DNA from 4 places in the Phascolarctobacterium faecium genome. Region 4 is predicted to be linked to each of the others. Evidence: riboswitches for the same ligand, from Rfam matches in the RefSeq annotation. Region 4 holds a riboswitch; each other region holds the start of a gene.
What was found. A riboswitch is a leader RNA that binds a small molecule or an ion and turns the genes downstream of it on or off. The one in region 4 is predicted to bind cobalamin.
Positions count from the first base shown of each region.

Region 1: it holds a riboswitch for cobalamin, as region 4 does, so the genes downstream of both, PFJ30894_RS01375 (TonB-dependent receptor) here and PFJ30894_RS04255 (methylmalonyl-CoA mutase family protein) in region 4, are expected to answer to the same signal.
Region 2: it holds a riboswitch for cobalamin, as region 4 does, so the genes downstream of both, PFJ30894_RS08740 (TonB-dependent receptor plug domain-containing protein) here and PFJ30894_RS04255 (methylmalonyl-CoA mutase family protein) in region 4, are expected to answer to the same signal.
Region 3: it holds a riboswitch for cobalamin, as region 4 does, so the genes downstream of both, PFJ30894_RS08695 (MotA/TolQ/ExbB proton channel family protein) here and PFJ30894_RS04255 (methylmalonyl-CoA mutase family protein) in region 4, are expected to answer to the same signal.

Region 1 covers NZ_AP019004.1:290,143-297,696, forward strand. Annotated here, with positions in the region: gene PFJ30894_RS01360 (hypothetical protein) at 1-463, opposite strand, end outside; gene PFJ30894_RS01365 (hypothetical protein) at 456-653, opposite strand; gene PFJ30894_RS01370 (4Fe-4S binding protein) at 640-1,464, opposite strand; gene PFJ30894_RS01375 (TonB-dependent receptor) at 1,526-3,769, opposite strand; cobalamin riboswitch at 3,941-4,117, opposite strand; gene PFJ30894_RS01380 (MerR family transcriptional regulator) at 4,236-5,066, shown strand; gene PFJ30894_RS01385 (DUF554 domain-containing protein) at 5,239-5,949, shown strand; gene PFJ30894_RS01390 (hypothetical protein) at 6,016-6,516, opposite strand; gene PFJ30894_RS01395 (hypothetical protein) at 6,744-6,989, opposite strand; gene PFJ30894_RS01400 (phosphoribosylaminoimidazolesuccinocarboxamide synthase) at 7,154-7,554, shown strand, end outside.
Region 2 covers NZ_AP019004.1:1,789,329-1,796,882, forward strand. Annotated here, with positions in the region: gene PFJ30894_RS08725 (ABC transporter ATP-binding protein) at 1-383, opposite strand, end outside; gene PFJ30894_RS08730 (hypothetical protein) at 385-1,953, opposite strand; gene PFJ30894_RS08735 (ABC transporter ATP-binding protein) at 2,052-2,897, opposite strand; gene PFJ30894_RS08740 (TonB-dependent receptor plug domain-containing protein) at 3,042-4,994, opposite strand; cobalamin riboswitch at 5,192-5,368, opposite strand; gene PFJ30894_RS08745 (TonB-dependent receptor plug domain-containing protein) at 5,587-7,437, opposite strand.
Region 3 covers NZ_AP019004.1:1,780,466-1,787,640, forward strand. Annotated here, with positions in the region: gene PFJ30894_RS08685 (energy transducer TonB) at 1-557, opposite strand, end outside; gene PFJ30894_RS08690 (ExbD/TolR family protein) at 554-967, opposite strand; gene PFJ30894_RS08695 (MotA/TolQ/ExbB proton channel family protein) at 967-1,584, opposite strand; cobalamin riboswitch at 1,760-1,930, opposite strand; gene PFJ30894_RS08700 (ABC transporter permease) at 2,024-2,779, opposite strand; gene PFJ30894_RS08705 (ABC transporter ATP-binding protein) at 2,772-3,614, opposite strand; gene PFJ30894_RS08710 (ABC transporter ATP-binding protein) at 3,623-5,347, opposite strand; gene PFJ30894_RS08715 (outer membrane protein assembly factor BamB family protein) at 5,365-6,756, opposite strand; gene PFJ30894_RS08720 (energy-coupling factor transporter transmembrane component T family protein) at 6,753-7,175, opposite strand, start outside.
Region 4 covers NZ_AP019004.1:863,702-871,255, reverse strand. Annotated here, with positions in the region: gene PFJ30894_RS04255 (methylmalonyl-CoA mutase family protein) at 1-1,262, opposite strand, end outside; cobalamin riboswitch at 1,744-1,919, opposite strand; gene PFJ30894_RS04250 (AbrB family transcriptional regulator) at 2,048-3,079, opposite strand; gene yihA (ribosome biogenesis GTP-binding protein YihA/YsxC) at 3,091-3,729, opposite strand; gene lon (endopeptidase La) at 3,731-6,052, opposite strand; gene clpX (ATP-dependent protease ATP-binding subunit ClpX) at 6,182-7,432, opposite strand; gene clpP (ATP-dependent Clp endopeptidase proteolytic subunit ClpP) at 7,455-7,554, opposite strand, start outside.

The DNA.
Region 1 (7,554 bases), 570 kb from region 4:
TTATTACAGAATAAAGCTCGTCCTGATTCCAAATTTTTATTTTACCTTCCTGCACATTTCTTCTATAAATATTTTTTGAAGGTACAGCGATTTCTAAATTTATTGGCACTGTATTTTTACTGCGTTTTACTAAAACATCTTCAGATTTTAACTTTTTCCAAATCCCTTTTTTAGAGCCTTGTGAAATTATAGCATCCACGCCTTCTGTTTCACAACGCAGTTTCAAGGTATCGTCCTCCGTCTGACAACGCAAAGCAACGGAAAAAACATTCGGCTCCAGCCAGTATTTAAGCAGACCCATTTTCCCTACGTCAACAGTATATTCAACACTTTTATTTTTATTCAAAACTATTTTTTTAAAGCTCCTGTCGCCTTCATTCTGCATTTTGAAACTGCTGAGTAAGATCATTACCATAACAGCAGCCAACACCAGAAGTATTTTTTTCCCAAGCTGTTTATTCATACCTGGCCCGCCTTTTTTCAGCTATCTTCTTAGAAAAAATTTTAACAGATAAAATAACGACAGCCGCCGCTCCCGGCAAACAGCTTAACTGGCAGCTGCCACAAATACCGGTGCAGCCAAAGGTGCTGCCCCAAGAAGAAATCGGTATACCCATAGCTGCACAAAAAGTAATTACTTTATTCCTCATCATCTTTCCTCCCGTATCTGATCGCCTTTTCCGGACATTTACTGATACAGACCCCACACAGGATACAATTATGTACGCAATTCACAGCTTTCCGCTCTTCTATCACCATCGCTTCCATAGGACAGGCAAGGCTGCAGCTTTTACAGCCAATACATTTTTGGCGGTCTATAATCAACCGATAAACGAATGGCAGCCTGCTGCTGAAAGAATACAACAAATTCTGTACCGCTCCTACAGGACACAAAAAATTGCAAAATCCGCGGCCGCCTTTAGTAAAGATACCAAACAGACCTGCCCACAAAAACAACGTCAGAATCATACTGGAGCTCAAAGAAATAAAATACCCAAAAACGAAATAGTTAACAAACAAATCAAATAGAAAGAAATTGCAATATGCACATGCCAGCAGACTATCAAAAAATGGCAATATCACAAACCCGGCCAGCATGCCATAACGAAACGGAACGATCTCGGTATAAGTACGCCAGCTTATCTGCAGCCTTGATGGTATGACTTTGCTTAAATACTCGGTAAAAGCTCCGGCAGGACATAATCTGCCGCAAAATACAGGACCAAAAAACAAAGTAACTATCAGCAAGATCACGATACAAGCAATAAAAGGAAGCGACATCAGCAGCAACTTTCCATCCAGTAAATGCTCTGTCTGAATGCGAAAACAAAGGCTATGAATGGTCAGCTGCTGCCACTTGCCCGTAAAAGCAAAAAATATTATTTTTTGAAATAGCGCAAAAGGAGCATAGAATAAAATAAAACCTAAAAAATACCCCAAAAGCCGCTGATATTTAAACCCCATTTTTATCTCCACTTCCATGAATTTTCAGGACAGGGAAAATCCCTGCCCTGATTTTATTTACTTAAAAGCTATAACGCAGGCCTACGTTATATGTCCTGCCGGAAGTTGCTTCGCTGGCATAAAATTCTTTATCAAACAGGTTGTTAATACCGAATTGTAAAATCGTACCTTTAGCAATTTCATAATTAAAGGCAGTATTAACGATAAAATACGCGTCTTCCGCCCCATACTCTCCTGTCACATCATCAGGAGCCTGACGAGCGCTCACATACTGACAATCCAGTATAGCGTTGAACTTATCCTTATTATAATTGACGCCGGCATGCAGCAGATGTTTAGGAATGCCATAGTCTGCGCTGTCAGCATCTTTCAGGTTAGTTCCCACCACCGCATTTTGTTTCACTTTCCCCTGCTGCCAGGCATAATTAAAATATGTGCCCCAGTTATCGTTAAATTTATGGTCGACCGTAAATTCTACACCGCGGCGTTTTTCCGTACCGTAGTTTTCATATTTTTTATATTCTGCTGTTGTTGTTCCAGGCTGATAATGGGTCGTATAAAGGATTTTATCATCTGTTTTCACCTGATATAAAGAGATCCCCAGATTAGTCTGCCGCGACAATTTCTTCTTCATGCCAATCTCAAAAGTATTTGAGGTCTCCGGATCAAGATCAGGATTAGCCACTACACCGCCCATACTGCCACCGCCGTCACGATAGACCTGATACAAAGGCGGCGGATTAAAAGAATGTCCATAAGAAACATAGTAATTAGTCTTTTCATCAGCTTTATAATCAAATGCTATTTTCGGGCTGAATTCACTATAACTGACTTCATCATAGTCCAAAGAACGTGTTAAAGCACCGGTATTTTTATCATAATATCTGCTTTTACCGTCCATTTTTGTAAAATGATCATAACGTACGCCTAAATACATCGTCATCGGATCGCTGATCTGATATTCATCCTGCACAAATAAAGCTATGTTCCGCGCTTTACCGCCATGGTTTTCATAAACACCGTTATCGCCAAGTCCGCTGATAACAGAATCATGATCGCGCCAGTTGCTAAGATATTTACGCAGCTGATCAAAGCTCTCCTGTTTAAAACTGCCTCCTACTAGAATAGAATGTTTGCCTACATTATCCCACGCTTTTTGTACATCAAAATTATAGGTTTCACCGGGATAGAAAGAATCAGTACCGGCACCGTTCCAGTCTATAGATTTTGGACTGCTGGAACTGCTATAGCCATTACTTTTCATATCCATGTACCCAAAGTTGGCACTGAATTTATTTTTATTGTCATTATATGACAATGTATGTAAATCGGATTCTTTCCGCCCGTCATAACCAAGATATGTTCCAATGCTTGGCTTCACTATCTGTCCATTACCAACATCAACACTGCCACTAAATACGGGCTTACCGTCTTTATAAATTGTCGTCCACGGATTTTGGTAGCGATACTCACTTTCCGTATGGATAAAAGTATATTTTAAAGATCTGTCTTCATCAAAATCATATTTCACATTAGCGGAAATGTTTTCATTTTCCCAAACCTTTTCTCCGCGTCCGCCTAAAACATATTTGCCGTTACTGAGCTGCGGCAATTCGTGGTCAGGCTTAATCCCTCCACTGCCTTTGGAAGCGCTACCAGTATAATAATAACCCCTATATCCATCTGATTTTCTGTTTTCATAACCTACGCCGAAAGATAATTTTTTATTCACTCTTGCATCTGCGTATAAAGCTTTTTTCCAGGTATTATTACTGCCATAGCTGACTACAGCATTTACACTGGCTCCTTTTTTTTCAGGATTATCCTTAGTGATAATATTGACAACCGCGCCCACAGCCCTACCGCCATATAAAGAAGAGCCTGCTCCCCTTACAACTTCAATTCTGGCTATTTTTTCCACAGGTACCATTTCCCATTCCATACCGTTATTATAAGTAGTATTCATCGGAAGCCCATCCAGCAAAACCAAAATATCACTGGAGCTGAAGCCCCTGATCTGAATCCCTCCCTGTGCTGCTTGGTTCATATAGACGCCCGGCAGAGTCTGCAGAGCTTCAGGTACAGAATTAATATTTCTTTCTTCTATATCCTGTGAGGTGACAACACTGACGCTGGAAGGTACCTCCTGTAGTTCTTTCATAGTTCTGGTTGCTGTAACAACCATCTGATCCAGATTAAATTGCTGCAGCCCCTCTTCGGCGTATACTACTGTGCCCCCCCAAATGACATTGCCAGTTATAAGTACTGTCATCAGTATACTTTTACCCATACCCTTTTTCAACATACTCAACTCCCTTTCCTATTTTTTGTATATTACTAAAATATTTTATGCATTAACCTAATAGATATATGCATAATAACTTTTATTAGAATCAGAAAATACCCTGTGCATAAGACGCACAGGGTATTAAATAGCTAGATAAAAGCTGTTCCATTACCAAACTGTCTCACGCAGCAGTAAATTAATCATCAGGCAGTTCTTCTGACTCAATTTCATCGCTCCTCCAAGCCTTCCCGGATAACTCCAGTGACATAAATATGGATTTGCTCACTTTTACAGCGACGGGATCGTGTGGGCTTTACACCCAGCTTCTCTATTAAGACCTGCGTCACCTGATAACATCATTATTCACTTTTTATATTTTATGATATTATATTCTATTTTATATTAATAATTATATGTTATAATATCATATATGATATATTACTATGTATAGCTACTAGACAGTCAATAGGGAGATAATTATTTTATGAAAGAACCAATTGATAATTATTTTACAACAGGTGAGTTAGCCAAGCTTTGCAAAATACCTCGAAAAACTTTGCTTTATTACGACAGTTTAGGTCTTATAACGCCTGAAGTTATTGAAGAAAATGGTTATCGTTATTACAAACGCACTCAATTATTTGCACTAGAATTGATTTTGACGATGCGTAAACTGGATATTCCTTTAGCAGAAATCAAAACTTATTTATCTAACAAATCCTATACTAATTACAGAAATATTATGTCTGATCGTGAAATATTTCTTGAAAAATTACTCAAAAAGATAATTAAAACAAAAAATGAACTGCATCATTCCCTCCTTATTCTTAACCAATTGGAAAACATTAAATTTAATGATGTACTAACAGTTCGAACAGACAATGAATTTTTATATTTAAGTAAACCAGTCTCTCCCAAAATGAACTTTAAAGACAGAACAAAAATATCCGCCAGTCTGTTTATAAATCTTGCTGAACATATTCCCCTTAACAATCATACTTTTGGTTATGTTGTAGATAAAAATTCACTTTTAGATCAAAAAAAACCTCGTCATATCAAATATTATTTCTGTCCTGTTTTCACTAAAACCGATTATCCGAAATGTTCCATAAAATCAAAAGGAACTTACCTTACCCTTTATTTCAAAGGTATCTACATGAACAATTATGACAAGTATATCAACACTCTGTCAGAATACTGCAAGCATAATATGCTCGTTCCTATATCCGATATTTATATCACATCAATAAAAAACTTTTGGCTTACTGATGAAATCAGCGAATATATTTACAAAATAGAAGTACAAATAAAATAAACCGTTTTCTAATCTAGAAAACGGTTTATTTTATTACTTGTGAAAATATAATTTCTCTAATATTACCAGATATTTTTCTATTTAGATACTTCTTAAAAATACCCCCTATACGATTTGCATTGTTGCAAACGAAATGTTATAATGATGCGATTTTTTGCAAGGAGGTAAAAAAATGTCTATTGGAATCATCGTCAATTCAGCCTGCGTACTTATCGGCGGCCTGCTCGGCAGTTTTTTCGGAAGACTGCTGCCAGTCAAAATGCGTGAATCGCTTTATGGGTTATTCGGTTACTGCTCCATCATCATCGGCATCATTCTGCTGCAAAATATAAAATCTATGCCGGCAGTTACATTAGCTCTGATCTTGGGTACTATCATCGGCGAAGCACTTCGAATCGAAGACCAGATCAATTTCGCTTCGCTTAGGCTTAAAACACTTATCGAACGTATCACCAATACTGCGGCAGCAGATAATGATGCTTATATCAGCCGTTTCGTCGGCCTGCTGATGCTGTTCTGTACCGGCAGTACAGGAATTCTCGGCGCGATTGGTGAAGGCGTAAATGGCGACAGCACTGTTCTTTTAACAAAATCTGTTATGGACATTTTTGCAGCATTTGCTTTTGCTGCTCATATGGGTCCTATGATCGCCTGTATCGCAATCCCCCAGTTTCTTTTTTTCAGCATCCTCTTTTGGAGTGCCGGCTTCATCATGCCGCTTACAGATCCTCTGATGATTGGTGATTTTATGGCCTGCGGTGGCATTTTAGCTATTATTACCGGCTTTCGTATCTGTGAATTGAAAGACTTCCGTGTCGCCAATACGCTGCCGGCTTTATTTATCGTAATGCCGCTCAGTTATCTTTGGCGCACTTATTGCTGAACAGTTAACACTAAAAAAACAGGCCCTGCATACAGGGCCTGTTTTTATTCCATGATACCTGAATCCTCAATAATAATCCAGCTCACGCTCAAAAATAACGCCGGTGGCAGGATTAAACTTTAATTCCCCCTTAAATTTAAGGGTAGTAAATTCGGCTTCATAGTAGGAATTATTGCCTTCTTTGTCCATAGTTACAACAATATTGCGGGCATCCGGGTATTCAGCCATAACAAAGCGCTCGATATCTGCCGGAGTTTTGTTGATAATAGTGCTGCCTTTGACAAATGTTGCACCCTTGACTTCTATCTCTTTGATTTTGGAAGTAGCCGTTGCAACCTTCACATAATAATATTCCAAAGTGTCAGGGTCTTGAAAAGTAATACGGCTTTCATCACCTTTAGTTGTATAACCAATCAGATTACAGTTTGCCGGAATTTCTGCTTTAGCAACTTCGATCGCCGCCCTGCTTTGCCCAAGCTGACTGGGAGCAGGAGCCGCCACAGCCATAGCGCCTACACATAAAACTACTAAAGCTGCCAGTAATGAAAAAACATTTTTCAATTTCATTCGATTCACTTCCTTAAATTATTTTGTATTACTGCTTAAATACATCATACAAAACATTTTTGTTAATTTCAACTGTGTGCTATCTCCTATTTGAATTTATTAATTAATTTATTCCATATTATCAATATTACAAGCATTTATTTTGTTAAAATTCATAAATCTGTTAAGCCCTTCCCATAATAAAACAGACCTCGTCATATTTATGTCCGAGGTCTGTTTTATTATAATCACTGTTCTGCCGATTGTTTTGCATCTTCTTTACAGACCGTTGTTTCTTCGTCTTTAAAAAAGTATTTCATCACACCGCCGACCAGCCCCTGTACCAAAAGAAATTTATATTCGTTTTCGATCCGTCTTACTTCCCGCTGTACCTCTCTCTTAATGATCCAGAAGGACAAAGCCACACCCAGCATCGCCCCAAACAAGGCTCCAAAAAATGCGATCCAGATCGCAGGTATCGAAATATTGATCATTATTGCCACCGCCTGTCTGTTTTCTTTGACTTCAAAATATCACATTAGCTATTGCCTGTCAAATTAAAGAAAATTCACATTTTCTTCTATTGCAACTGCAAGGACAAATATTATATAATATTAGAACAGTTCCAATACTTTAAAAAGTGAAAGGGTTGTTACCAATGGAGAAAATTTACGAAGGCAAAACTAAAACAGTATATTCCCTGGAAAACGGCAATGTACTCTTAAAATTCAAAGATGACTGCACCGGCAAAGACGGTGTTTTTGATCCCGGTGAGAATACCGTCGGGCTGACTATCGAAGGTATCGGCAAAGCAAATCTTGAGACTTCGATCCACTTTTTCGAGATCCTCAAAAAAGAAGGTGTAAAAACCCACTATGTCAGCGCAGATATCGATAACGCCACTATGGAAGTCCTGCCTGCTAAAGTATTCGGTAAAGGCCTTGAAGTCATCTGCCGCTTGAAAGCAACCGGCAGCTTCATCCGTCGTTACGGTGACTACATTGCTGACGGCACTGTTCTCGAAGGCGGCTACGTTGAAGCTACTTTAAAAGACGACGC
Region 2 (7,554 bases), 930 kb from region 4:
CGCTCTAATACTTTTTGTACTTCAACTGAAATTATATTCTCATCAAGCCCCTGATTTTCAAGCGCAAAACCTACTTCGTCAGAAACAGTCATCGCAAAAAGCTGATCATCCGGCGATTGATAAACAGTACCAACCAATATTCCAATATCTTCAGGCGTCATCTCCGCTGTATCTTTATTATTCAGATAAATTTTCCCATCAAGTTCACCGGCGCCGGCAGTATTTAAAAGACCGCTGACAGCTTTAATGAGCGTAGACTTGCCGCAACCGCTGCAACCGGCCAAAAGCAGCATTTCGCCTTCTGTTACATGCAGAGACAAATGTTTTAATGTAGGAATTTTGCGTGTTTTATATCGGTATGAAACGTCACTTATTCTCAGCATATCATTCTCCCATAACCTGCTGCAATTTTATTCCAACCTTATAGCCAAGCCACGAACCAATACTGCTGTAGAGTAAACCGTTGATAAGCATATAAAGACCGATATACCAATCAGCATAATATAATCTGTAAAAAAACATCATTTGTTCTAAATTAATCATCGTTATAAATGCATCCGCAGTACCAATCAATATAGCAACTATAAAAACATATCCCGAGGTCAATTCTTGTTTTCTATAAAATCCACTGATATACAAAATGCTTTCCAACACAACTATATATACCATATAACTTAGTATACCAAGAGGAGTAAAGCGGCCAAACATAAGTCCTGCTAACATCCACTTCAATAAAAACATGAGTGCCACTATACCCGGCTTTCTGTAAATAACCAGTAAAGACATAACTAAAAGGTATAACAAAACCCCGTTCAATACTCCTGTAAGCAATCCGGAAAAAGGCCCTAAAAACACATGCAGCAAATCACCAAATAAAGTCGTCGGCACAACAATGCTGCCAAAAGCCACAGCCGCAAACAACGCAATAGTAATAGCGCCTTTAGCGCCAATATCAAAAATACATTTTTTTAATTGACCAATTGTTAAACAGACTAAAATAAAACAACCAAATGAAAAAGCTACAGCAAATAAACCCATACTACGTTTTTTAGCAATAGTTATGGGTACCTCCTGTATTTTTTCCTGCCCATTACCGAATACAGTCACACGTAAATTATATTCACCTTCCACAACTCTGAAATAATCTACATATAAGGGTATAATAAAAGCCTGACTTTTCTTGCCGTCTAATGATATCATCGCCGTAGACGCATCTTCTATTCCTGATTTCCCAGACCACCCATGCTCAGTTTCATTATCACTCTGACTGGCAGTACATAATCCAACAGCTGTTTCTCCAGTAGACTTATCTATCAACTCAGCTCTAAATTTCAAGATTCTTGTATCCTGCTGCGGATTACGCATCTCTAACAGCAGATGTGCTGCCGGATGATTAAAAACAGCCGCCCAATTAGTAGCACCATCCCCAGTCATTCTATTACGAAAAGATTCTAAGGCAGTGTCTTTAATATAAATAGTTCTCTCTTGGATACGATCATCTTTATTTCCCAAATTATCTACAGGCAAAGTAACAGATTGGATATACCAGTTAAATTTGGAACTGTCCAACTGTTTTTCTTGTAGGTTTATAGCATCTGCGTTTTTTTCTCCAAATTCATGAGTAAAGGTAATATTATTATTCTTTTGCCAACTCTTGCCGCTAACTTTAACAACAATGTCATGTTTTCCTTCGGTAAGTTTTTCATTAGCCCTTAAATAAAGTAAATCAAAATTCTGTCCATAATTAGCTGGTAAAGTCCAACTTCTTTTAATAATCAGCCCTTTACCTGTTTTCACTCCCTGCCAGTCATCGTCTTCATTAAAAGTCAAACCTTCCGGCAATAGAATTTCTACATTGACATCCTGAGGTTCAGGTGCATCATAGCTTTCAATATTTATATAGAATGGATTAGTTGCACTCCCCACAGTTTTATAAATATTTTTATGTTCCAAACTATAAGGATAAACGGTTTCTAAATTTATACCTTCTGCAAACGCAGTCTGCGAAAGCATAAAAACAGCTATCACAATCCAACAAAAATTCCTTTTTATCATACATATCCCTTGCAGCAAATAAGTTCCAGCAATTCTCTATCGCGCTGGTATCTGCTGCTGTCCTCTTTTGTACTTATTTCAATTATCTCATTTGTGTTGTGGCTACGAATAACTCTGACTGGAGCATGATAAGCTTTACTCAAAACAGTCTCCGTAAATACATCGTCAGGCTTTCCGTCAGCAATAACAGTACCGTCTCCCAATAAAATTATTCTACTGCAGTATTTAGCAGCCAAATTCAATTCATGAACTACCATTAAGATAGTTTTTCCCATTTCAGTTAATGATTTACTAAAGCGAAAAATCTCTTCCTGATAGACCATATCTAATCCTGTTGTAGGTTCATCTAAAAATAAAATCGGCGTTTGCTGCGCCAAAACCTTAGCCAGCAAAATCCGCTGTTTTTGCCCGCCGGAGACTTCATTTACTGGCCTCTCTGCTAATTCTCTAGTACCGGTATATTCCATACATTTTAGCGCTAATTCTTCATCGGCGATACTTTCGCCTTTCCACCACTTCATATAAGGATAACGTCCTGCAAGCACTATATCTTTACCAGTATAGCCAAACCCAACTTCTACACTTTGCTGCAAGTAAGCAACCTCACGAGCCAGTTCTTTTTCAGCAAAGCTTTCCAGATTACGACCAAAATACAAAATATCACCGCTTTGCTTTGACAGCAAACCGCGGATCGTTTTCAGCAGTGTACTTTTGCCAGCGCCATTACAACCAATAATACCTACTATCTCGCCTTTATTTATCTTGGCATTAATATTTTGCAGAACTTTTTTATTTCCATAGCCAATCGATAAATCTCTCAGTTCAATAATAGTTTCTGTCATAATAGCCTCCTGATTTTATAAAACTATTTTAAGATAAGTTTATATTAAAAGTAAATCTCTGCTATTTCCTAAATCAAATGTTATATTAAAACTTATGTCTGAAATCAAGTTATATAGGCGGCTTTCAACGCCGCCTATAATATTTTAAAATTTATAATTATAGCTCAGCAAGAAATTGAAAGGAGTAGAATAATATTCTGATCCACTATGACTTAAATTGTCTTCTCTATTAAGCAAATTATCCAGTGTCAGCGAAATAGAGTTTTGTTTATCAGCATTATAGGTAGTTGTCAGACTTGTGAGAAAATAAGGTTTTTCACTAAACGACTGCTTACTGCTAGGAGTCTCAACCCTTTGAGCTAAATAAGTACCTTGTAAACTTGTTATCCATTTATCTTTTGTATAATTAATGCCACCATTCAATTGCCATCTTCCATACTTTCTATCCCAATAGGGCTTTTTAGTTCCCTTAACCTTAGGATCACCATAATTTATGCCCCAATTATAAGTAAATCCATCTTTACCAATAATATCACAAGTTATTTCCACACCTGTATTTTTAAAATCTTCATTAGTATATTTATATTCCGTTTTACTACTATCCCAGGTTGCAGTAATATTATCTGTGATATCAATATGATAAATAGCTGCTTTCCAACTATGATTGTCACTAACCCGCTTCCATCCTAATTCATAATTAGTTCCTTTTTGCGGCTTTAAATCGGGATTAGAGACAGCACTGTCACTAGCACCATACATTTGTGAAAAAGTAGGCATAATAAATGATTGTCCAACACTAGCATACAATGAATCATTTTCTGTTAATTTATGCAAATACTGACCAGACATACTAAAATTATCATAATTCTGGTCTTTATACCCACCAGTAGTCCATGTTTCACGTGCCCCAAAAATAAATTCATTTTTTTCATCAAATTTGTAGTCATATTGCCCATAAACAGCATAAATATTTCTTGACGTTACTTGATCAGGAGATTTATGGCCATCTTTACCATAATCATCATAAAACTCATTTTGATAACTGCTTCCCAAAATCAAATTGGCTTTATTTCCAAACTCCCACTTTTTTTGTATATCAGCTCCATATGTACGATTTTTCTCATCTGTATCATACATTTTTCCAGAATAAGCACCGCTTGTTGTGTAATTAGTATATCCATCTGCCATTAATTTATTCTGGTTATAATAGAAATTCCCCTTAACACTGTCATCTTGATATGTCATCTGCATTAAATTTTGCTTTGTTACATATTCTCTATTCTGTTGCAATGCTCCGCCTTTGGGAACGCTTTTATATCCATCATCAAACCATGTATCATATTTTACATTTGTTTCAAAATAATTATATAAAAAATTCCAGTTATCATTAATTTTATAGTTCAAAAATAAATTATTTTTATGAGAACTGTTCATATCTGTATGTTTGTCACCTTTATCATGTGAACGTGAAATTGTATCAACCTTTCCCCATTTTTCCAAGTTATAACCAACGCTTAATTTATCAGCATTAACAGTAGCATTGTATTTTTGTTGACCGTAATTACCAACTCCGGCAGTTACTGAATTTTTAAAATCTTGTTTAGTTATAATATTAATAACACCGCCCATTGCTTCACTACCGTAAAGCACGGATCCCCCACCTTTTACTATCTCAACTTTCTCAATACTATCAATAGGTATAGCATCTAAAAAATATTTTCCTCTCAAATTCATAGGAGATCCATTTAGCATAATCAAAGTACCATTACTTACACCTCTAATGGCTATTTCATTAGCCATTGTCCCCATAGCACCACCACCAGGTGCAAACGTTTTATAAACCAATCCAGGCACACGCCCCAAAGCAACCTGCAAATTCTGCGCACCTGTTGCTTTTAAATCTTCACTAGTCAGGATTGTAGTTGATGCAGGTACATCAACATCTCTTTTTTCTGTCCGTGTTGCAGTTACTACCATTGGATCTAACGTAAATACTTGATTTGGTTCCTCAGCATGTACTGCAGTACCCCCCCAGATGACATTTCCAGTTACCAGTGCTATCATCAAAGCACTTATACCAATACTCTTTTCCAACATACTCTACTTCCTTTCAGAATTTTTTGTATTTATTGAAATAAAAGCATTTTCTATACCCATTCTTTAATGGCCTTATAGTATTTACTTTTATTAACAATCGGCTAATAAAAATAAAAATGCCTCCTGCTGAAAGCAAAAGGCATAAAACAGCTTAACTACAATAGAAAAACTGCTACATTACCTTACTGTCACACGCAGTAGTAACAAATAATCAGGCAGTTCTTCTGACTTAGGTTCAACGTTTATTCAAGCCTTCCCAGATATTTCCAGTGGCATAAATTTGAATTCACTCACCATTACAGCGACGGGATCGTATGGGATTTACACCCAACTTCTCTATTAAGACTAGCGTCACCTGATTTACGAAATATTTAATTTAATTAAGTATAATATAAATCTATTTATTTTTCAATATATACTATCAAATTCATATTGTGTCTTATTAGGGCAATATTTCTGTATTTATTTTCAAGAAATAAGTACTGGATTTTCTGCTGCATCGTTTTATCTACATTTTTTATATTAGTGGTTTTAAAATATTTTATTTATAGTTATAATAGGCAGCACAGTGTGCCGCCTATTAATTTTAGTTTTAGAAAGAATAATTGTAGGTTAGTGTCCAATTGAATGGTAATCCATAATTTTCATAATCGTTCACGACATCTTTTTTATCTAAAATATTATAGAAATTTAATGCTACAGAATTATTCTTATCTGCACTGTATTGTAATGTAGCATTCATTATATTTCTATTTGGAAGAGCATAATATCTATTACCACTAGAAGTAACTTCATGATAATAGCTATCATTCCTGTCTCCTAAGAAAAGATAGTTTAATCCTGCATTAAACTTATTCTTCTGATATCCAATTCCTGCCACAAATTGAAGTCTTGCATTGTCCTGTACCCATTCACCAGAATCATTTATTTCTGGATTAGAATAGGTAACACCAAGATTATATCGCCAATTATCGCCAACTAATTTTGTATATTCAACTTCAATGCCTGTATTCCGAAAATCGCCTTTATTAATTTGTATTTCAGCCTTAGTATTCGTACCTATACCTAATTCTTCTTCGCTTGCCCATCCAAATTTATTACTGATATCCATATTAAACACGGCAAGTTTTAAAGAACTCGAATTAGTTATCTTTTTCATTCCAGTTTCATACGTCCAACCTTCTTGAGGCTTTAACCCACGTGATTTTTTCAAGTTGTGTGCATCTTTATCTGTCGTATAGAATTGGCTGTTCATTGCAGGCATAATAAATGATTTACCTATATTTGTATACCAAGTCAAATTTTCATTAAATTTATATAATGTTTGTAATTGTGGCAAAAATACATTTTGGTCTGTATCAAAATCATTGATGGCTTCCCCACGCAATCCCAAAGTAGCACTAAATTTAGGTGCAAATTGGTGAGTATAAGACGTATAAAGTCCTAAACTTGTTCTATCAGACTTTTGAAAAGTATATTTATAATTTTGATAAAAATCACGTTTAATTGCAATACCCGCAATTAAGCTATCTTTATCTCCATTAAAAGACCAACCCTTCTGAGTATCTGATGTTATATTGAACATTTTATAAGATCCACCAGATACTGAAAATTCTTTTTCATTACTCTTTTTTTGATTTGAAGTAAACCAGCGGCTATTAAAAGAAAATACAGATTTTAATTTGTTACTTGTATCATCATAAACTAAACTAGCTGTGTCACGATTATCGTCATATTTATATGATGTTCCTAGCTTATCAGCAGCTGCTTTAGAACGAGTTATCTGAAATCTATTAAGATCTGATTTTGAATGGTTATAATTTAACGTCAAATTCTTCCCTATATTACCTGTAATAAAAATACTTTCTTTTCTGGATTTTCCTAAAGTATTATAATTATTTTTTTTGCTTCCTGATGAGCTTGCATATTCTCCATAAGGAAATTTACGGGTTTGAGGATTAACTTCATCATAATAATCTTTATCATAATAAACTGAAAAATATTCATTTTGATGGCCAACTGACCATTTATCTGTATAATTACCAATAGTTCCGGATATTGTTGTTTTTGCAGAACCAGAAGCTTTTTTTGTTATTATATTAATTACCCCACCCATAGCTTCGGCCCCATACAAAGTTGCATTAGAGCCACGAACAATTTCTATTTTCTCTATGCTGTCCAGTGGAATATTGGATATCGCATTATAATTTAACAAATTCATCGGAGCACCATTTACTAATACCAATGTGCCTTTATCCAAACCACGAATTTTTGTTCTACTAGCTGAGCCACCATATTCTTGCCCATTAGGACCATATGACATTCCATTAAACCCAATTTGTTGGGCTAAAAGAGTATCAACATTTACTGCACCGCTCTTTTTAATTTCTTCTGAAGAAATTACTGTTACAGCAGCTGGTGTATCTAAATCACGCGTTTCCATTCTCTGCGCTGTTACTACCATAGGATCTAACGTAAATGCTTGACTTGGTTCTTCAGCATGTACTACAGTGCCCCCCCCAGATGACATTGCCAGTTACAAGCGCTACCATCAATGCAC
Region 3 (7,175 bases), 920 kb from region 4:
ATACCAGTACCCACTCCAGCACCATGTCCGCCGCCTGTTCCAGTTCCACTGCCAGAACCACTGCCGCTTCCATATCCACTGCCTTGGCCAGTACCATAACCACCACCACTGCCAGTATTTTCTTTCACATCAGCACCGGCAATATTTTTACTTTGGGTCTGTAATTCCTCAGATACATTTTCATTGACTTGATTATTCTGCTGTTGTTGATACACTTGCTCCTGACGAGTAGTTTTTTCAATTATATCGTCAGTATTTATTTGGCCGGATTTTTTTATCTGCTGTTGTGGCTGCGAAGCACTATGCTGTTTATTTTGCAATGCATTCGCTTTCGCTGCTGCCAAATCTGCTTCTGTAGCATCGGCTGGCTTCATACCGCTGCCGCCTCCTCCGCCGCCTCCTCCGCCACCGCCAAAAACTGCTATTTCGACGATCTTATCATCAACATGATTAGCAGCGAATAGACCGGCAAACGCCAAAACAAGAAATACAAATAAATGAAATCCTAATGAGCCAATAAAACCTATTTGGAACCTCTTTTTAGAGTCATCCATCATTCACCAGCTCCTACATCCGTTGCTAAACCAAACCTTTGAACTCCTGCACCTTTTAATCTATCCAGCAAAGTTATGACTTTACCATAATCTGCATCTTTGTCTGCCCTAATAACGATTGAAAAACGCGGATTGTTTTTCTGTTCCATTTTTGCCTGCATAGTTAAACTGGCAATGTCAGTCTGTTTATCACCAAGCCAAATGCTACCGTCCTTTTTTACAGAAACGGCAAAGGTTGTCTGAGTGTCAACTGCCGAAAATTCCGCTTTAGGCAACTTTATAGGAATTGTTTTTAAATCAACCATATACATCGTACTAAGCATAAAAAACACCAGCAGAAAAAACATAATATCGATCATTGGTATTATCATTAGCTCAGGTTGTTTAAGGCTTCTGCTATCACGCAGTTTCATTAGATGTCACCTCTGCTTTCAGCCTCCAGCAAAGCCGAAAAGCATTGTTCCATATTAGTTATGGAAGTATCCAGACGCTGCGCAAAATAAGAATGTGCACATAATGCTAAAATGGCCACACATAAACCGCTGGCAGTTGCAATTAAGGCTTCACCAATGCCACCCGTAATTGCCATTGGTTGTCCTTCCTGCAGATTAAAAATACTGAAAGAACCAATCATACCAATAATAGTACCTAATAATCCAAGTAAAGGAGACATTGTAACGATAACACCAAGATAATGCAGGCGGTTACGCAATTTAGCTATAACAAGCCCAGCTTGAGATTCCATATAGGCAGAGTGCCTTGTACAGTCGCCAGACAAAACCATAGTCTCACGAATAATACGTGCGCACTCACCAGCAGACGCTGACGCCAATTGTTCAGCACCTACTACATCACCTTTACTGATTAAAGTACAAAATTCCTGCGTAAATAACGAACCAGAATCAGCAGTTTTATAATACAAATACCGCTCTATAGCTATCGTAACAACTATTATTGAACACAATAACAGTGGCCACATTACCAGTCCGCCTTTATGAAAATACTCAACAGCTTCCTTAATTGATTCCATCAAAAATGCCTCCTAAAATTTTTATATTATTAATAATACCAAATTTGATCGAGTTTGCCAATGCTAACTTACTAAACGAATTAAAATTTTACATTTTATTAAAAAATAAAAACCTTTCCGCAAAACAGAAAGGTTATACCTACTTCATACTACCTGTTCCTGTCACTCGCTGGATTACAGTAGAAAAATCTAGGCAGTTCTTCTGACTCTGCTTCATTGCTTACCCCGCCTTCCCAGTTTCCCAGTGGCAATCATTGAGGTTTGCTCGACATTACAGCGGCGTGACCGTATTGGCTTCCAACCAATTTTTCTATTAAGTATTCACACCTAGATTTCCGCTTATTAAGTTTTATTACTGATTGGAATTATATCACGTTAGATTAATATTTGCAATAAAAACTATAATATATTCAACACTAAATATTTAAAAAACATCACTCTATTCCTCTTTTTTCATTTTCAGCAAATGACAGGCATAACTAAAAAATATGAGAAAATATATCGCCATAATAACCGGCCAATGCCATTCTACAGGCATTTTATTTGCCGCTGCTCTTAATGCACTACTAGCAGGAGTCAACGGTAAAATACTTAAAGACCACTTTATTATTTCAGGAAAACTGTCAGCTTTGAAAAATGTCCCACATAAAAAAGACATCGGCACTAAAACATACGTGCTAAAACTACTCATCTCTTCATGGCTGTCAATAGTCATTGCCGCCACTACTGCCAGTGCTGCAAACACAAAACAGTTAAGGACCAGCACTGGAATAAACCAGCCTCCAAAATATAAATGTACCCCTAATAATTCCGCAATAAGCACTATAATTACAGAAGAAATCAGTCCACGCACTGTACCTGATAAAACCTTACCAAAAACGAATGCAGCTCCTGAAATTGGCGAAATCAAATATGTTTCCAGAGTATGATGATAAATACGTGACATATTAAGAGGAGCAGCAATAGTATTAAAAGAAATATTCATCGAATTAAGCGCGATCATACCTGGAATGAGAAAACTCAAATAACTCCCACCATCAACAGAAACATTTCTCCCCAACCCGATCCCAAATGCAAAAATATACAAAAAAGGCGTAATCATGCGCGAACATAAGAATTTAAAAAATATTTTTTTAAAAACCACCCAATCACGCCAAAAAACGGTATAGACATCATAGCAAAAATTACTAATCATTTACTCGCCTCCCCGTTAATTCAATAAAAACATCTTCTAAATTTGCTTCGCGCACAGTTGCATTAGAGTTTAATCCTGCCACATAAGATGCAGCCTGCTCACGATTATCAAAAAAATTATTAATCATGCCGTCTGCTTCCATATGTTCAACAACAACCCTGCCAACTTTTTCTTTCAGCTTCTGCGGTGTATCAACAGCTATAATACGACCTCTATTCATAATTGCAACACGCCTGCATAACTGATCTGCTTCTTCTATATAATGAGTAGTTAAAAGCACTGTCATTCCAGCTTCATTCATTTTACGGATCAAATCCCACATCTTACGCCGTACTTGTGGGTCTAATCCAACAGTTGGTTCATCTAAAAATAACATTTTAGGTTTATGCAAAAGTGCCATGCCAATCATCAAGCGCCGCTTCATTCCTCCTGAGTACCTTCTGGATTTGTCATCAGCCCTATCTGTAAGTTCCACAAATTCTAAAATTTCATTGATTCGCTGTTCCATAGCAGCTTTATTCTTCAAATGATGCAGCCTTGCCTGCAAAACTAAGTTTTCCCTTCCCGTAAGATCCTGATCCAAACTCATATGCTGCGGTACAACGCCAATTAGTTCCTTAATTCTCTCGCTGTCTTTTTCAATATCGTATCCGCATATTTTTACAGAACCGGATTTTTTCTTGGAAAGTAAGGTTAATATCCTGACTGTAGTAGTCTTCCCAGCTCCATTAGGTCCTAAAAGGCCAAATATCTCACCCCTTTTAATTTCCAAATCTATTCCTGCTACTGCAATACGCTCGCCAAAACGTTTAGTTAAATTTTCTATTTTAATCATCAAATCACCTATTTGTCATCAGTCTGTTTCTGAGCATTATATAGATTATAATACAGACCACCCCCTGACATCAAGGTAGAATGTGTTCCAATTTCTGCAACTTCACCATTATTCAAAACGATTATTTTATCTGCATTTTTTATTGTCGACATTCGATGAGCAATAATAAGAGTTGTTCTATTCTCCGCCAACTTGTCTAACGACTCCTGTATTAATTTTTCTGTATAATTGTCTAAAGAAGAAGTCGCTTCGTCTAGAATTACAATAGGCGGATTTTTCAAAAATACTCTGGCAATAGCAAGACGCTGTTTTTGTCCCCCGGATAGTTTCACGCCACGTTCACCAATTTCAGTAGCATACTTATTGGGGAGCTCCTCAATAAATTTGTCAGCCGCGGCCAGCCTGGCAGCGTTTTCTACTTCACTTTGCTCAGCTTCAGGTTTTGCATATGCAATATTATGCGTCACAGAATCTGAAAATAAAAAAACATCCTGCTGCACTATTCCTATATTACGACGCAGTTCCTGTTGTTTATACTGACGTATATCGATTCCATCAACTAAAATCCTGCCGCTAAGCGGATCATAAAATCTTAATAATAGGCTTGCAATCGTTGTCTTACCCGCACCTGTTTCTCCAACAAATGCTACAGTTTGGCCCGGAGCTATTTTTAAATTAAATCCTTTAATTACCTTTTTCTGATCAGAATAACCAAATACTAAATTATCAAATTCTATTTCTCCACGTATTTTTTTACAAACAACCGTATCTTTCTGATTGATAATTTCAGGTTTCATTTCCATAATTTCATAAAATCTCTGGAATCCAGCCATTCCACGTTGGTACATTTCAGTAAAAACCGTTAGACGTAAAAGCGGTTTCATAAATAAATTGACATATAACAAAAAAGCAACAAAATCACTCAACGACAGCTTATCCTTGGCTATTAACAACCCTCCACAAGCCAAAATAAGTAAGTTGGTAATATTTGTAAAAAAATTTACGCTGCCAGAAAAATAAGCCAAAATTTTATAAGATTTTCGTCTTGTTTCCAAAAAATCCAAACTTTTTTCCATAAATCTCGCCAGTTCATATTCCTCTTGAGCAAACGCTTTTACTAACCGTATTCCACCTAAACTTTCTTCCGCCCTGGCTGTTATTTCACCGCTTTTTATCCTGTTCTCTCTAAAAGCTGCTTTCATTTTTTTATTTACATACACAGTATGCAGCGTTTTAGCAATTAATAAAACAGCAATCAAAATCCCCAAGTAAACATTCATCCAAAAAAGGATGCCAATTGTACCAATCATAGTAATACAGCAAACAATGATGTCATTGGGTCCTCTGAATGACAATTCTCCTATTTCAGCTATATCACTGGTCAATCTTGACAACAGTTGCCCCGTCTTGGCATTGTCAAAATACTTAAACGACATTTGCTGCAAATGCTCAAACAAATCGCGGCGCATATCATTCTCTATCTTTGCACTCATCAAATGTCCATGGTAATTAACAAGATAGAGCAAACCGTAATTGCCCAAATATAAAATAAACAGTATACCTGTATCATGTAATAATCTATCAGTGTTTTTTTGTGGTAAGACTTCATTCAATATTTGCCGCACCAACATAGGAAAGACCAAATCCAGTAATGCAGCAACAAGGGAACCAATTACCACACCATAAAGTATGCTCTTGTACGGTTTATAATAATGTAAAAAATTATGAATCATGAAATACCCCTTTGTTTTCAACGCTGCCAGATATGCAGTCTATAGGCCCCAATGATCTTACCTTCAGGAGTTACAGCAGGAGCCTCTATTCCAGCTATCTTTTTTCCATTACTACTTATTGCAACTGCTTGTAATGGTCCTTCAGTATGAAAGAAATTCAATTCTGTCCCATCGTTTAAATCAAGCACTACCGCTCCATGAGCAGCGTAATTATGAGTTCTAACATTGCGTCCAACAGCACACGCCGCCATATTATTAGAAAAATCTATCTGCTCCATTGTCCCCAAGGCTCTATATTTATATTTAAATGTTCCATCATAATTAAATACGAACATACTATTATTACTTGGATGTTCAACCGGAGTCGGTAACTGCCAGTTTTCTCTATTAAATGTATTGATCGTTGTAAAAATAACGCCAGCCTCTGCAGCAAACCCATCTCGACCAGATGCATTAATCCAAACATTATCTATTTGAGCAGGTTTAGATAACTCACGCTGCCATAAAGCTTTTCCAGCAGCATCAAAAAGCATTCCTCGTCCGTCACTGCAGGCTGCAGCCAAAAACTCTCCATCTTCAGAAAAATTAGGGCTGCCACGCATAACAGTGTTCTCGAACGGAGCAACAGGCGGTACTTCAATAGAATTAATCAGTTGACCTGTTTTTTTATCTATCAAATACATTGTATCACGGTATTTCATATCAGGTCTGATTTCATAAGCAGAAGTTGATAATACGACTTTATCGTTATTATCATTAACATCACACCAATTGATCCAACTATCAATATTTTCACTCTCTGGGAATTGCCAAAGCTGCTCACCGTTTTTATTAAAAGCAACAGCTTTACCATTATAGCCGCGCCCTCCATCTTTCGCTGTAACAAATCGATAAGCATTTGCGTAAACATTATCATCTTTATCAATACAAATATGTACGATGCTTGGATAAGAACGTTTGTCAGGTTCAACGCCAACAACCTTTTCAGCAGCAAATTTCCACAATATATCACCGCCATCAAGATCGATTGCATATAAGTTACCAGCCGGACTTTGCTCACCTACAAAAGTAATTTTTTCATCATGAGATACACACAGTGATACCAGTTTGCCAATCCCCAAAGAACGTTTCCATATCTGCTTGCCACTATTATCAAATAAAAATAATTCACCTCTATCGGTTCCAACTAACCATGCATTTTTAGAAACAATATATTCAATTAACCCTTTAGTAAAACCCATTCGATCATAATTTTCACTTGGAATATCACCTAAAAAAACACTTACTCCATCGCCCTTGTCTGTAGAAGAAAAAGCTTGCCATGGTGTTCGGTTGCCTGTTATCCAAAACATCAGACACCAGGAAATTATTAAAATGACAATTGCAATAATACTTTTTATTTTGCTCATAAATATAATTTCGTCCAATCATACACTATTCTTAAATTACCAAAATACAGACCTTGTTCAGAAAGTAAATATACGATTTTACTAAAAGTTATACCAATAGTAAAAATAATCAGTAAGCAACAGACAAATTTTTCTTTGGTGTGCCAAAACTCATCTTTCCGCGCTGTAGCCAGAAAGAACCCTCTGCTGACAACAGAAAGTGCCAAAGTCTGAGCTCTTCTAAGACAGCGTGCCAATAATGGTTTGGCAATATAAGGTAAATGCCTGATAATACTTTTGCGGCCAACTCTTGTATCAGAACGTAAACGTAAAGCGATAATAACCTCCCCTGCTTCAGCAGCCAGCACTGGCAAAAATCGTATCGCCGTCACAAGCATAAACGCTATCTGCGGAGATAGTCTCCAGGTGATAAGAGCTTT
Region 4 (7,554 bases):
CCGCCGGAAGGATCGATCGGCTGAATAAAGTTGAATTCATGCTGTTCCATGATCTGGATATTACGGGCAATACGGCGGGAAAATACATCACTGGGACGAATGCAATGATCGAAAGGTTTGACATACATGCCGTCCATACCGCCAACAACCGCAGAGAAGGATTGTGTTGCCGCACGCAGCAGATTTACATAAGGATCGTATTTCGTCTGGCAGAAGGTAGAAGTGCTGACATAAAGATTGATCTTTTGTGCTTCTTCATCCCCACCGCAATTTTTAACGATTTGCGCCCAAACCATTTTCAGACTGCGCAGTTTAGCAATTTCCATAAAGAAATTAGCTCCGATACTGAAATGAAAACGCAGGTGGCGACAGAAGGTATTGACATCAATACCACGGCGTTCCATAGCGCGCATATAAGTTACAGCTGCATTCATAGCATACGCTACTTCCTGAATGTCGTTAGCACCGCCATTATGATAAACATCGGTATTGACAACTACTGTTTTAAGCTGCGGAGCATTTTTTTTAGCCCAGGCAATGCTATGTGCCATTTCGTCATAATATTCGTCCAGCGGACGAACTAATTCGCCGTCCAAAGCAAGTTCGCCAATCGGATCGACAGTAATAGCGCCATGTAATTTTTCGAGGGCCAGACCTTTTTTCTCGCAGACAGTGATTACAGCAGCCAAAAGAGCGATGTTGGAAGCGCCGGCATAAATATCGATTTCGAATTTTTCCAGATCAACACCATCCAGCAGTTTTTCCACGTCAGCTACAGTAGCCAAAGATACGCCTATATCAGCAACATCTTTTACTTCTGCCTTATCAGGATCATAGCCTTTGCGTGTCGCAGTATCTAAAACGACACTAGCAGCGGTAGTTCCTTTCAACAGCTCGTATTTAACCATTTCATTGGCTTCGGCAGGAGTTTTTCCATCACACTCCTGAGCAATAGTCCATACTTTATGGATATAACCTCCTGCATTAGCACCGCGCAGGTTGCTTTCCATGCCGGGATAGGTTTTATTGTGAGTAATCTTCTCCTGATCCTCTAATCTATAAATAGGATTCAGGGTGATACCCTCATAAGTTTTAGTGAACATACTCTTTTCAAAAGAACCGCCTTTAAGAGCAGTCACTACTTCTTGCTTCCACTCCTCATAGGACGGCGGCGTAAATTCATCGAAAGTAACCGGAGGGATAGTTCCCACTAAAGTTTCTTCCTGCTGAATCTCTGCTGTAAGGTTTTTATCTTGTTCCATATACGGCATCCTTTCATTAATTATTTTCTGTGCCGGGGTAGTAAATGTTCACCTCCTGTACTTTGCTTACTTATGTATCGCAGAATGGTTCGAGAATCTCCTACCGAAACTGCCTCTATAAGCCCCTTATCAAAAAAAGCAACCATCACAAAAAATGTGATGGTTGCTCTTGCCGCGCACCCCTACGCAGGCAATTGAGAAGAAGGTTCTTGCACAAAGAGAATTTGAGAATGGCAATAAACCCGGCAGGTTGTCCAGACCTGTCACAAATAAATATATACACTGATGGCTGACCTTATTTTCGAGGTCTAGCCATCACACTTCGACCTCAACGCGCTTACAAAAGCACAGAAAAACAGAAAACCGTTTTCTTAAAATAATATTAAGAAAAACGGTCAGAAATTCATAGCAAAAGATTCGCACTTCGTATTTACCTAAAATACGAACTCTGCAGCATCTCCTCCCCGTCTCTCGCAGGTCAATCAGCGATGTAGCTAAGGCAGTTCTTCTGACTCCGATTCATAGCTCACTTCACCTTCCCAGTATTACTACCAGTGGCATTTGAAGTTTACTCCTCGTTACAGCGGCGGGACCGCGTCGGAATTGCACCGACTTCTCTATTAAGCTCTGTAGAGCACCTTTAGCTTACAATATTCATTTGTTAGCTTAATTATATTTATTACTATTTCTTTTGTCAAGTCTTTTAATATATTTTTTCATATATTATTTTTCGCAAATAAAACAGTATCGTAGCTTACTATTTTATTCAGTAAGCTACGATACTGCTAATCAAGACTTTTATTTTTAAAATACATAGTGATTCCCAAAGGAACGCAGATATTCAAAAACAATAACCGTACTAATTGGTAAGTAAGAATGATTGAAACATCTTCTCCCATACTCATTCCAGCCAGACACATTTCCGCAATTCCGCCGGGAGCCATTGCTAAAAAAGCGGTTACTAAAGAAAACCCATACCGTTCTGACAGGGACCAGGCAACAACAACACTGACACCAATCATCAAAACGATACCACTAAAAATATAAGGCATCAATTCCTTAGTAGCCGAAAGTTTTTTGGGATCCAGCATTACGCCCATGTATAATCCAATACTTACCTGTGCCAGCATCATAAGCAAACCAGGCACAGGCTGTAAACTTCCCCAAAAATACGACCCTGCCGCTGTTGCCAGAATCGGCCCCAGCAAACGCGGTGTTGGCACCTTTAACTTAGTCGCAACAAAAGCGCCTAAAAACGACAATGGGACAAGAATAAGCCAATGCGTACCGTCTGTTGTCTGAACAATAGCATTGTTTTGCATAACCTGAGCACCTAAACCATGGATTACCAGAAATGGTACTGCTACAATAACGCCTACCAGCCTCAGAGTCTGCATAACGACAACAACATTTGCGTCAGCCCTTGGATCATCCTCCGACATCAGCATCATTTGCGTCAGCCCGCCAGGCATAATGCCCATCACACAACTGATCAGATTAGCCGAAGTATGTCTCGCTGTCCACCAGGCAATTAAAACAGCAACAGCTACAGCTATCAGCGTGGCTTCCAGTACCCCAAAGGTCTGATGCGTCATTTTCTCCCATGTATCAGCTGTAAAATTACGGCCAATACCATACCCAGCTACAAGCAAACCCAATTCACGCCAATTCTTAGGCCAGGTAACAGGCGAACCAGCTATCTTACAGGCTACTGCAGCAAAAATGCCGCCTAAAAGATATGGTATAGGCAATTCCATTTTTAAAAATAACGTTCCTAAACAGGCTGCCATAACAAACAGCAGCAAACGATTCAACATATTTCCCTCGCTTAATAATGCCCTTCCAGTGCCGTCATGATCCGCCCTATCAATTCACTGCGCATTGTATTCTGAGTTACAGAATAGGTCATAATACGGCTGTCATCCAGTCCCAGCTCCCGTTTGAATAATGCTTTTTGAGCCATCGCTGCATTTTTCGACAATTTATCTGCTTTGGTCAAAATAACCTGAACCTGCAGTCCACAGTCCAGTAACCAGTGATAGCTTTCAATATCGCTGTCCAAAGGCTTATGCCTGATATCAATAAGCTGACAGACCAGTCCTAGATTATCAGATCCGGAAAGATATTTACTGATAAATCCTGACCATTTATCTTTGTTCGTTTTAGCTGTTTTGGCAAAACCATAACCTGGTAAATCTACTAAATAAAAATCAGCACGTTCTTCCTGCCCTTCAGTAGTGCGTTTAGCCTGCAAACCATAAAAATTTATAGTCTGTGTTTTGCCTGGAGTCGAGCTCACTCTTGCCAAGCCGTTACGTCTGCAGAGCGAATTGATCAGTGATGATTTGCCAACATTAGAACGCCCTATAAAAGCAGCCTCTATTAACGGTGGTGTCGGATATTGGTCTGCTCTGACAGCAGATGTGATATATTGGGCATGAATAATATCCCAGGTTCCTTTATTCATCTTACTCCTCCAAAGCTAATTTCAACACTTGATCCATATGATTAACAGGAATGAATTTTATTGCCGCACGCACATTGACAGGAAGTTCTTCCAGATCCTGCATATTCTGTTCTGGAAGCAGAATGGTTTTTACACCATAACGATGCGCCGCCAGCATTTTTTCTTTAATTCCTCCTACCGGAAGCACTTTGCCAGAAAGAGTGATCTCTCCAGTCATGGCAATACCCGCTTTTATGCAACGTTTAGTCAGTGCTGAAACCATAGCCGTCACCATAGTAATGCCGGCGGAAGGACCATCTTTTGGGATTGCGCCTTCCGGTAAATGAATGTGGATATCAGTAGTTTCATAAAACTTTTCATCCAAATGCAGCTCTTTAGCCCGAGAACGAATATAAGTATAACCGGCCTGAGCAGATTCTTTCATAACATCACCCAACTGCCCAGTCAATACCAGACCTCCTTTACCGTTAGTAGCCAGTACTTCTACCTTCAGTAATTCACCTCCAACACTGGTCCAGGCCAAACCTGTGCAGATACCTATTTCTGCCTTGGCAGTCAGATCGCTTTCCAGAAAAATAACCGGTCCTAAATATTTAGTCAGATTTTTTTCGGTAACTTTAGCACTTTTTACCTGTTTCGTCACAATACGATGTGCTGTTTTACGGCAGATCGCCGCTATTTTCCGTTCTAAATTACGTACACCGGCCTCACGTGTATATTCGCGTATAACATGACGCAGAGCTGTTTCTGTAATATTCAAAGTTTTTGCAGTCAAGCCATGTGCCTGACGTTCCTTCGGCAATAAATGCAATTCGCCGATTTTCACTTTCTCGTCCTCAGTGTAACTGGTAAGTTGAATCACTTCCATCCTGTCTAATAGAGCAGGAGGGATAGTTTCTACCGTATTAGCCGTTACAATCCAGAAAACATGTGACAAATCAAAAGGGAATTCAATATAATGGTCACTGAAAGTGTTGTTTTGTTCCGGGTCTAATACCTCCAGCAGAGCCGAAGCCGGATCCCCCCGAAAATCAGAAGCCATTTTATCAATCTCATCCAGAAGAAAAACAGGATTCATGCAACCGCTGGTTTGCATACCATGAATAATCCTGCCTGGCATTGCGCCGATATATGTACGACGATGACCGCGGATTTCTGCTTCATCACGAACGCCACCTAAAGAAACACGGGTAAATTTACGCTCGATCGCTCTGGCAACCGAATGTGCCAGAGAAGTTTTACCCACACCAGGAGGTCCGACTAAACATAAAATCGGTCCCTTACTTTGTTTGGTCAAAGCACGTACTGCCAAATACTCTAAAATACGTTCTTTTACTTTTTCCAAACCGTAATGGTCTTTATCCAGTACTTTAGCAGCCACTTCAAGGTCAAAATTATCTTCTGTAAACTTACCCCAGGGCAAACTTAAAAGCACATCGATATAATTGCGGATTACGGCGCTTTCAGCCATCATCGGCGGCATTTTATAAAGACGGTCAAGTTCTTTATTGATTTTTTCAACAACTTCAGCCGGCAGATCAAGCTCTGACATCTGCTTCTTATATTCGTCTATTTCGGCCTGACGTTCATCACCTTCGCCAAGTTCTTTATTAATGGCTTTCATCTGTTCACGCAGATAATATTCTTTTTGGTTCTGTTCTATCTGTTTACGCACCTGCTGTGAAATATTTTTTTCCAGACCGGCAATTTCCAGTTCTTTGCATAAATACGTATAGAGTTTATTCATACGTTCTTTAACATCAACCGCTTCTAACAGCTGCTCTTTTTCTTCGATATTTATCGACAGATAACCGGCAATCATATCCGCAACCCGTCCTGGGTCAGTTTGGTCCTTAAAGGTCAGCAGCACTTCACTGTTAACTTTTTTGCTGGCAATAATCCATTGCTCAAACGTTTCAATCAGCATCCTGCGCAGCGCTTCCACTTCATTATCTTCACTGACAACAGAATCCATCGGCAGTGCATTAGCCTGGAAATATGTATCGACAGCCGGAGCTTCGATAATAGTTTCTACTTTGGCTCGGGCTAATCCTTCTACAAGTATCCGCAAAGCTCCACTTGGCAATTTCAATAATTGTTTGATTTCCGCTATGACACCATATTTAAATAAATCCTTCTGCCCGGGTTCCATCGTTACGGCTTCCTTCTGTGATACCAGAAGTATCTGCTTATCGGAAGTCATCGCAGCTTCTACTGCATGAATGGAACGCTCCCTGCCTACATCAAGATTTATAATCATACCTGGAAATACCAGCATTCCTCTTAAAGGAAGCAACGGCATTAAACGTGGTTTTGTTTCCATATATTACCCTCCTTTGCCAACAGTATTAACTGCAGCAAACGATATTTTTAAAGCATTTTCATTACTCAACTTTATTTTAACATAAAAAGGGGAAAAGGCTATGCCCCTTCCCCTTCTTTTTTTAATTGCTTAACTAGCAACCACCATTTTCGGTTCCATGTGTTCTCTGATTGCCGCTTCTGTAACTACACATTTTACAACGTCGATACGTGAAGGCACTTCATACATCACATTACGCATTACCTCTTCGATGATAGAACGCAGACCGCGGGCGCCGGCATTACGTTTAAGAGCTTCTTCTGCAATAGCCACTAAAGCACCGTCTTCGAATTCCAGTTCTACATTATCCATAGCCAGGAAATGCTGATATTGTTTAATCAAAGCATTTTTAGGCTCTTGCAGGATTTTGATCAAAGCGTCTTTATCCAAAGAATCCAGTGTCACAACAACAGGCAGACGACCTGCAAATTCAGGAATCAAACCGAATTTCATTAAATCTTCAGGCAAAACTTTTTTAAAGATCGTATCAGCTTTTGCTTCTTCTTTTGTTTTGATATCAGCACCAAAACCAAGATTCTTTTTGCCGATACGTGCACCGATAATATTTTCAAGTCCGGCAAAAGCACCGCCACAGATAAATAAAATATTAGTAGTATCGATCTGAATAAACTCCTGATGCGGATGTTTGCGTCCTCCTTGCGGCGGAACGCTGGCGACTGTACCTTCCAAAATTTTCAGAAGTGCCTGCTGCACACCTTCACCTGATACATCACGTGTAATAGAAGGATTTTCTGATTTACGAGAAATCTTATCGATCTCATCAATATAAATAATGCCTCTTTGAGCACGCTCAATATCAAAATCAGCGTTCTGGATCAATTTCAGCAGGATATTTTCAACATCCTCACCTACATAACCAGCTTCTGTCAAAGCAGTAGCATCAGCGATTGCAAAAGGTACCTGCAAAATCTTTGCCAACGTCTGTGCCAGCAAAGTTTTACCGCTGCCGGTAGGCCCCAGCATTAGAATATTTGATTTTTGCAGTTCTACTTCTTTATCCTTCGCAGGATTATTTAATTCATAGTTAATACGTTTATAGTGGTTATAAACCGCTACAGCCAAAGTTTTTTTTGCTTCTTCCTGACCAATAACATACTCGTCAAGAATATTTTTAATTTCTTTCGGCTTCGGCAGTTCGTTTACACTGACAACAGCAGCATTTGTTTCTTTCAGGTCTTCTGTCAGCATTTCATTGCAAAGTTCGATACATTCGTCGCAGATATAGACGTTATGACCGGCAATCAGCTTGCGGACCTGGCCTTCTCTTTTTCCACAGAAGGAACAAGTTATATTGCTGTCGTTCCCCTCGCCAAAGTTCATATTGTTATCTCCTTAGTATGCATCATTTCGCTTCTTCAGCTGCTGCCTTACGGGTTACAACTTCATCAATAAGCCCATAAGCTTTAGCTTCTTCGCTGGTCAGGTAATAATCGCGTTCAGTA